Regions from separate parts of the Savagea faecisuis genome, predicted to be linked through region 2. Evidence: a T-box and tRNA genes for the amino acid it is inferred to sense, from the RefSeq annotation. Region 2 holds a T-box; the other holds one or more tRNA genes.

Region 1 (4,434 bases), on a different contig from region 2:
ATGAATATCGAACCGATGCATTCCATCGATGAAGCGACAAAGATGATTACGCTTCTTACCGAACTAACGCATGAACGAAAAGCAGCCCGCTACACGATTTTTAGAAAAGATATGCAAGTAGCGATCGGTTCCGCTGGTTTCAATGTGATCCAAGATGGCGAAGCGGAAATCGGATATGAGATTGGAAAAACTCATTGGGGTTTAGGCTTCGGAACAGAAGTGTTACACGCTTTGGAAGAAATGGCGTCGCTCTATTTTAACCTCCATTACTTATACGCATTCGTCGATTTAAAAAACGAACGGTCCATCCATCTTTTAACGAAACTCGGATATGAAAAACAATCGACCGAGCAAAACGGCTTGCAAAAATATACAAAAAAGATCGAAGCATGACGCTTCGATCTTTTTTAATCCCATTGTTCTCGTTGCATATCTTCTTGAATGAGCTGCAATTGAAAAGCATCGATGACGAACAGTTCATACGGATGCTGTTCTTGAAATCGTTCCGCCGCTCGTTTTGTAAATTTTGGAGAACCTTCATTCTCTTCATCATACACGAATAAAATCCCGTCCGAATTTTCGAATAAAAACTCATCTTTCTTTTGAAATTGCCACGGTCCTGCATACGGTCGATTCGTTAAATATGTGGAAAAGTCCGCCTTCAACACCATCTCTTCAAACTTCGCTTTATTCGTTTCATTCCAACGTTCTTCCTGTCCTTGAAACGGGAGGAGTACCGCATATTTTAAATGCGTATACTCTTCCTTCAACTCACGAACGACATCACACGTCCAAGCTTCGACACCGAGTTGGCCGCTCACGATGACCCATTCTAACCCTTCATCGAGTTGGGCTAACAACTGTTGACGCAATGCTTCTTTAATGATTGGAACCCCTGGATGCGTTTCGTTAAAAATTCCGAGTTCATGCGGACGATATCCGGTGACGACGAGTCGTTTAACCAAGTATGTCTTTCATCTCCGCAATTGCCGCTTTTGCTGTATTTGCAATCGTCATATCGTCCATCGGTGGGTTATGAAGCCCAGCGCGCACGTCGCGATACATTTGTTGAAGCGGGTTTGACATTTGTAAACTGCGTGCACCGACTAAACGCATCGCACGATCTACGACAGAAAGCGCACCGTTTGTCACCGTATATTTCGCAACGGCCATTTCAGTCGTCACATTTTCTTTACGTGCATCATCATCTAAAATATCTGCTACTCCGTACAATAAATGACGCATTTGCATCAGTTCAATATCCATTTGCCCGATATGTTGTTGGACATTCGGTAACTCGCAAATCGGTGTATTAATGCTATTCGGTTGATACGTCACAGCGAAACGAAGCGCTTCATCACGCGCCGCTTGTGCGATACCTAAGTAACATGCTGGAATGTGGAGTGACCACGGATTCAATGCATCGTTACGGCTTTTCGGATCGCGCTCTACGTAGTAAGCATCCGACACTTCGACGTTTTCTAACAATAAGTCATGGCTTTCTGAAGCACGCATACCGAGCATATCCCACGTTTCAATGACCGTTACACCTTCCGCCGCTTTCGGTACGAGGAATGTGCCGATCTGTTGCTCTTCTTCAACCCATGCAGAAACGAGGAAATATGTGAGGACAGGAGACATCGTCGTAAACGATTTACGTCCGTCAATTTTCCATCCATTATCCGTACGCACTGCTACTGTTCCAGGCTTTCCACCACGTGTCGGGCTTCCTGTCGCCGCCTCACTCAATGCGCGGTTAATGAGAGCACCGTTTCGAATTTCATCTGCTAAAAACTGCGTCATTTCATCGTTCCACAATTTTTTATCGAAAATCTCACCTGAAATTCCTTGATGCCAACCAATCGACAAAGCTGTTGCGCTATCCATCGCGCCGATCGTCTCTTGAAACGATACGAAATCACGCATCGTCATGTCATTCTCACCGAGTGCTTTCTCCATCGGAAGACGTGTATAGCCCATTTCCACTAATTGTGCTACGTTACGTTTCGGGAATGAAGAATTGCGGTCGTTTTCTGCACGATGTTCTTTAAATGCTTCTGTCTGTGCTTCTAAACGTTCCACCCACTCGCGTTGAAATTCATTCGTCATCATCATTTTCTTTGACATTTCGCCACCTCAATTCATATAATCGTTTCCTACAATACCATAATTATTGAAGCATCATGTAGTATTTTCATCATAAAATTCATCTTTCATTCTTAATTTTTTCACTAAAATGTAACAATGTAAGCTTTTCAACATTTTTCTTCTTTTGTTTTCATTTAGGTGTTTACTTTTAAATAAAGCTGTGTTAATATATAAATTGTGCTTCAGATGAAGCCATCCCAGAACTTTGATTCCGTAGCTCAGCTGGGAGAGCGCTACCTTGACAGGGTAGAGGTCGCTGGTTCGAGCCCAGTCGGAATCATACTTTAAAAAGAGCCTTAAACGTTGATATAATAGCGTTTAAGGTTTTTTTATTCGATATCAAAAAGGTAGTTTATAGATATTAAAAGGAAAATTTTATCATCGTGTGCATTTCGTGTGTAGATCAGCCGATAAATTTTGCGTTTCCCGATAAGTTTTTAATTGTTTTTATGAAATTTTTTATAATTAAGTTATAATTTAAATATAATTTTATTCATTCGAGTGACTTCTTTCCCCGCTGCCATTTGCAGGGCTGGATGAGCTCGCACAACACCCTTTCCCCGCTACCGTTTGCAGGGCTGGGGTGTTTTTTATAAAGAAAGAATCCTTAAATATGAGAATATTTTTAAAACATGAATGCCTATACTCATAAGAACAGTATAGGCATTCTTTAACTTTAGATTTTCACTTCTCTCATATTACATCGTTTTATTCTTGCCGGAAGTTTGAAACGTTCTATCTTGAACAAGACCCAAGTTCAGCTTAAACGAAACAACCAGTCCCCGGTAAAATACCGAAAGCTGGTTGCTTAATACTTTAAGGGGAATTCCCCTATGTTTTATTTTGTTTTTTTACCGAACAAAAAGTAAGCAGCCGGTCCGACGAATTTTCCGAATGTGACGACTGGTGTCCAAATTAATTTATTCCCAACTTTAAATTCTTTCTGCTTCGCAACATCTTGAACCGCGTATAACGTAATCGCTGTTTCCGCTGCTTTCACTACATTGTTCATCATCGTATTTTGTTTTTTATGTTTCGCCATTTTATATCCTCCTCTTTCTTCCTTATTCATCATTTCCACCATTCCTTCTATTTTAAACAATGAAAGTCCAAATAACTGAAAAAATCCACTTATTTTTAGTTAAATTAATGCGTAGCACTCCTTCATTTACTACTTATATGATATTTTTTAAAAAATTTACAGAACATTCATATTGTTATAGAATTTCAGATATTTTTATGATATGATTTTAAAATATTATTGTTTAGGGGGAATTACATGAAGAAACAGTGGTGGCTTGGCGTTATGTTCGGTGCACTTATGCTCGTACTTGCAGCATGTAGTGGCGGATCAGATAATGAAGAAAAGCCGAAAGAAGAAGGACAAGATTCAGAAGAAAGCGCAGAAGGCGGAGAACTCGTCATCGGGAACTTGCTCGACGTCAACACGTTAGACCCAGCCGGTTCAAACGACGTCCCTTCAGCAGCGGCGCAAGCGAGCATTTATGAAACACTCGTGTACCGCGATGAAGAAACATCTGAAATTACAGGTGGACTTGCGACAGAGTGGGAACAAGTCGATGAATTAACGTGGCGCTTTACAATTCGTGATGGAGTTACATTCCATGACGGAGAAAAATTAGATGCCGCAGCGATTAAAGCGAACTTAGACCGCGTGCGCGATCCTGAAGTCGCAGCATCAGCAGCATTTTTATTCGAAATGATCACAGAAGTAACAACACCGGAAGATATGGTCGTTGAAATGAAAACAGACGCACCATTCGCTCCATTATTATCGAACTTATCACACGGAGCTGCAGGTATCGTGAGCCCGAAAAGCATCGAGGAAGATTATGCCGCGATGAAAGAAGGCAAAATGGCAGGTTCTGTCGTTTCAAACAACCCAGTCGGTACAGGTCCATTCAAATTTAGTAAGTGGAAAACAGGAGACTACGTAAAATTAGAGCGTTATGACGAATACTGGGGAGAGAAAGCGAAAATTGACTCTGTTAAATTCGCCGTCATCCCAGAAGCAGCAACACGTGAAGCAGAACTTCAAAACGGCGGAATCGACATTAGCATTCCAATTCCACCGACAGACGTCGCTTCATTAAACAACAGTGATTACGCAAGCGTGTTAGAACAAACGTCGACACGTATTACGTACCTCGGATTCAACGTAGAAAAAGAACCGTTCGACAATGTGAAAGTACGTCAAGCAATCACATATATGCTCGATCAACAAGAAATTATTGACGGAGTGTACGAAGGTTTCGGCGTTCGTGC
Region 2 (4,434 bases):
TGGCGAAGAACCTGTCGCTAAGAAGTAACGCAATGCGTCCGCTCCGTACTGTTCGATGACATCCATCGGGTCAACACCATTACCGAGTGATTTACTCATCTTTTGGCCGTCTTCTGCACGAACGAGTCCGTGAATGAGCACATCTTTAAACGGACGCTCTCCTGTAAATTCAAGCCCTTGGAAAATCATGCGTGATACCCAGAAGAAAATAATGTCGTATCCTGTTACGAGCGTATCGTTCGGGTAGTAACGTTTGAACATATCGCTCTCCGTATTCGGCCAATCCATCGTTGAAAACGGCCAAAGTGCGCTTGAGAACCATGTGTCGAGTACGTCTTCATCTTGCGTCCAGTTTTCAACATCTTCCGGCGCTTCCATCCCGACGTACACTTCTCCTGTTTCTTTATGATACCAAGCTGGAATGCGGTGTCCCCACCATAATTGACGTGAAATACACCAATCATGAATGTTTTCCATCCAGTTTAAATATGTTTTTTCAAAGCGTTCTGGAACGAAATTCACTTTATCTTCCGATTGTTGCACGCGAATCGACTCTTCTGCGAGTGGCTGCATTTTAACGAACCATTGTGTCGAAAGATAAGGCTCTACAACTGCTCCGCTACGCTCAGAGTGACCGACTGAATGCAAGTGATCTTCGATTTCGAATAAAACGTCCATCTCTTGAAGGTCTTTTACAATTTGTTTACGACATTCGAAACGGTCCATTCCTTCATATTTTCCTGCATTTGCGTTCATCGTACCGTCTTCATTCATGACGAGAACACGTGGTAAGTCGTGACGGTTTCCGATTTCAAAGTCATTCGGGTCATGCGCTGGTGTAATTTTTACTGCACCGCTTCCGAATTCCATATCGACGTAATCGTCCGCTACGATTGGAATTTCACGGCCGACGATTGGAAGTTTTACCATTTTGCCGATTAAATGTTTGTAACGTTCATCTTCTGGATGTACCGCAACTGCTGTATCGCCTAGCATCGTTTCTGGACGTGTCGTTGCAATTTCGATTGATCCAGAACCATCTGCAAGTGGATAACGCATATGGTAAAATGCTCCGTTAACGTCTTTATGAATAACTTCAATGTCAGATAATGCTGTTTTCGTTTGTGGGTCCCAGTTAATGATATATTCACCGCGGTAAATTAACCCTTTTTCGTACATGTTCACGAAGACGTGACGCACCGCTTCTGACAATCCTTCATCCAATGTAAAACGTTCTTTCGAGTAGTCGAGCGCGAGGCCTAATTTTGCCCATTGGTCGCGAATGTGGCCTGCATATTCTTCTTTCCACTCCCACGTTTTTTCTAAAAACTTCTCGCGTCCAAGATCGTAACGTGAAATTCCTTGTTCACGCAATTGCCCTTCCACACGTGCTTGAGTAGCGATTCCTGCGTGGTCCATTCCTGGAAGCCAAAGCGCATCGTATCCTTGCATGCGTTTCATACGAATTAAAATGTCTTGCAATGTCGTATCCCAAGCGTGTCCTAAATGTAATTTCCCTGTTACGTTCGGCGGTGGGATAACGATCGAGTACGGTTCTTTCTCACTCGTTGGATCTGCTTCAAAAAACTTTCCTTCTAGCCACCAGTCATAGCGGCCTTGTTCAACCGACTGCGGGTCATATTTTGTCGGCATTTCGATTTCTTTTACCATTTCTTTTCCTCCTTTGGAACAAAAAAACCCCTTCGTCACAAAAGGACGAAGGAGTTCGCGGTTCCACCTTTAATTCTGAATGCATTGCTACATTCAGCTCTCAACATGTAACGGCATGTGTAACCGGCGTTTACTACTTCTTTTCATAAACGCTGCTCCGAGGCGACATTCGCGGTTCATCGTTAGGAATTTTCACCGAGCATTCCCTCTCTAAAAACGACTAACTCACTACTCTTCCTCATCTACGCATCATTGCTCATATTCTTCTCATATTGTAACGGATATCGTTCATTTTATCAAGCGTGCAAACGTTTCAAAGCATTGGCGACTCGGTCCGTTAACACTTGTGTCGCTTTCGGTAAAACTGGTTTTAATACCGGGTTTAAAACAGCGGATGCTAGTCCTTCTGCCTTCACATCTAAATGGCCTGTCATTTTCGTATGTGTAGCGTCGATCGGTTCAGCGATAAAATAACCTGTTCCTGAAAATTTATCAGATAAACCTGTTAGTTGGAACGTCACTTTTTCCGGTTCATTCCATTCTAAAATATCGATTTGCACTTCGACTGTTTTTTTAATGACGCTCACATTTCCTTTGAACGTCCATGTTGAACGCGTATCGCTAATCATTTCATGCCCGCTATAACCCGGAACGAGTTTCGCCCATTTTTCCATATCGCTGACGAAGTCCCATACTTTTTGTTGTGAAACGGGTACTTCTACTGAATGTGTTCCTGTTGCCATTGTCATCACTGCTTTCCTCAATAGTTTCATGTTTCATTATACGGTTGGACCGAACGTTTGTACAGATAATTGGGAGACATCACCTAAAAAGCGTTCACCCGTCTGGATGAACGCTGTTGCTAATTTATTTTGCTAATTTCGCAAATACCGTATGGAAGGCTTGAATTGTTTCGTCTACGAGCTCAGGTGTGTGAGCTGTTGATAAGAACATTCCTTCGAATTGTGAAGGTGGTAAATATACGCCTTCTTCCGCCATGAGACGGTAGTAGTCTGCGAACAATTGTAAATCCGATGTTTTCGCTTTGTCGTAATTTGTTACGTCTTCGTTTGTGAAGAAGTAACCAATCATCGAGCCTGCACGGTTTACAGTATGTGGAATGTTATATTTCGTCGCTGCTTCACGGAATCCTGCTTCTAATTGGTCTCCAAGTTTTGTGAAGTAGTCATACGTTTCAGGTGTTAATTGTTTTAACGTTTCAATTCCAGCACGCATCGCGAGTGGGTTTCCTGATAATGTTCCCGCTTGATACACATCTCCTGCTGGTGCGATGCGTTCCATAATGTCACGACGTCCACCGAATGCGCCGACCGGCAATCCGCCTCCGATTACTTTTCCGAGACATGTTAAGTCTGGTGTCACACCGAAATAACCTTGCGCACAATTGTACGCCACACGGAATCCTGTCATCACTTCGTCAAAGATTAAAAGTGCGCCGTATTGTTTTGTCACATCGCGTAATCCTTGTAAAAATCCTTCTTGGGGAGGAACGACTCCCATATTTCCGGCAACAGGTTCAACGATAACTGCTGCGATGTCATCTCCGTGTTTTTCAAACACTTCACGCACTGTATCTAAGTCGTTGTACGCACATGTTACTGTGTTTTTTGCGATCGACTCTGGAACACCTGGGCTATCCGGTAAACCGAGTGTAGCGACACCAGAGCCTGCTTTAATGAGCAATGAATCTCCGTGTCCGTGGTAACATCCTTCAAACTTCAAAATGATGTTACGACCTGTGTACCCACGCGCTAAACGAAGAGCACTCATCGTCGCTTCTGTACCGCTTGACGTCATACGGATCATTTCGATTGAAGGTACGCGCTCGATGACGAGCTTCGCTAATTCGTTTTCCGCTTCTGTTGATGCACCGAAGCTTGAACCTTTCATCGCTTGCTCTTGAATACCTTTAACAACTTGTTCATTCGTATGACCAACGATTAAAGGTCCCCATGATAATACGTAATCGATATACTCATTTCCGTCGATGTCTGTCATTTTAGCACCATGTCCACGATCGATGAAAATCGGGTCCATGTTTACAGATCCGAATGCACGAACGGGTGAGTTTACGCCACCTGGCATTAAATCTACTGCTTCAGCAAACGCTGCTTTTGATTTCGTATAATTTTTCGTCAATTAATTTTCCTCCAACCAGCATGCTGCGTCGATCGCGTGGTACGTCATAATTAAGTCTGCTCCCGCACGCTTCATGCTTAATAATGTTTCTAGTACGATTGCTTTTTCGTCAATCCAACCTTGTGCTGCCGCTGCTTTTACCATAGAATACTCTCCACTCACATTGTAAGCGACAACTGGTAAATTTGTCATATCTTTCACTTCACGCATTACGTCTAAATAGCTGAGCGCTGGTTTCACGATTAAGAAGTCCGCTCCTTCGTCGATATCGCTTTCTGCTTCACGCAATGCTTCACGGCGATTCGCCGGATCCATTTGGTACGTTTTGCGGTCTCCGAACTGCGGTGCAGAATCCGCTGCGTCTCGGAACGGTCCATAATATGCACTCGCATACTTCACCGCATAGCTCATGATCGGCACATTGACGAATCCCGCTTCGTCGAGTGCTTCACGAATGACTGCGACGAATCCGTCCATCATATTGCTCGGTGCAATAATGTCTGCACCTGCACGCGCTTGGCTCACCGCTGTTTTCGCAAGCAATTCGAGCGACTGGTCATTGTCGACATAGTCTCCTTCTACGACTCCACAATGTCCGTGGTC

What was found. The T-box of region 2 lies ahead of ACFQ0V_RS02370 (valine--tRNA ligase). A T-box ahead of a tRNA ligase gene usually reads a tRNA of that ligase, here a tRNA-Val.
Region 1: it has a tRNA-Val gene. The T-box ahead of ACFQ0V_RS02370 (valine--tRNA ligase) is inferred to sense a tRNA for this amino acid. The anticodon was not compared.

The regions. Positions count from the first base shown of each region.
Region 1 covers NZ_JBHTJF010000022.1:47,682-52,115, reverse strand. Annotated here, with positions in the region: gene ACFQ0V_RS05030 (GNAT family N-acetyltransferase) at 1-393, shown strand, start outside; gene ACFQ0V_RS05025 (SLOG family protein) at 408-965, opposite strand; gene ACFQ0V_RS05020 (acyl-CoA dehydrogenase family protein) at 958-2,127, opposite strand; tRNA gene ACFQ0V_RS05015 (tRNA-Val) at 2,356-2,428, shown strand; gene ACFQ0V_RS05010 (PLD nuclease N-terminal domain-containing protein) at 2,987-3,190, opposite strand; gene ACFQ0V_RS05005 (glutathione ABC transporter substrate-binding protein) at 3,428-4,434, shown strand, end outside.
Region 2 covers NZ_JBHTJF010000009.1:62,566-66,999, reverse strand. Annotated here, with positions in the region: gene ACFQ0V_RS02370 (valine--tRNA ligase) at 1-1,671, opposite strand, end outside; T-box leader at 1,710-1,925, opposite strand; gene ACFQ0V_RS02365 (CoxG family protein) at 1,968-2,420, opposite strand; gene hemL (glutamate-1-semialdehyde 2,1-aminomutase) at 2,539-3,831, opposite strand; gene hemB (porphobilinogen synthase) at 3,832-4,434, opposite strand, start outside.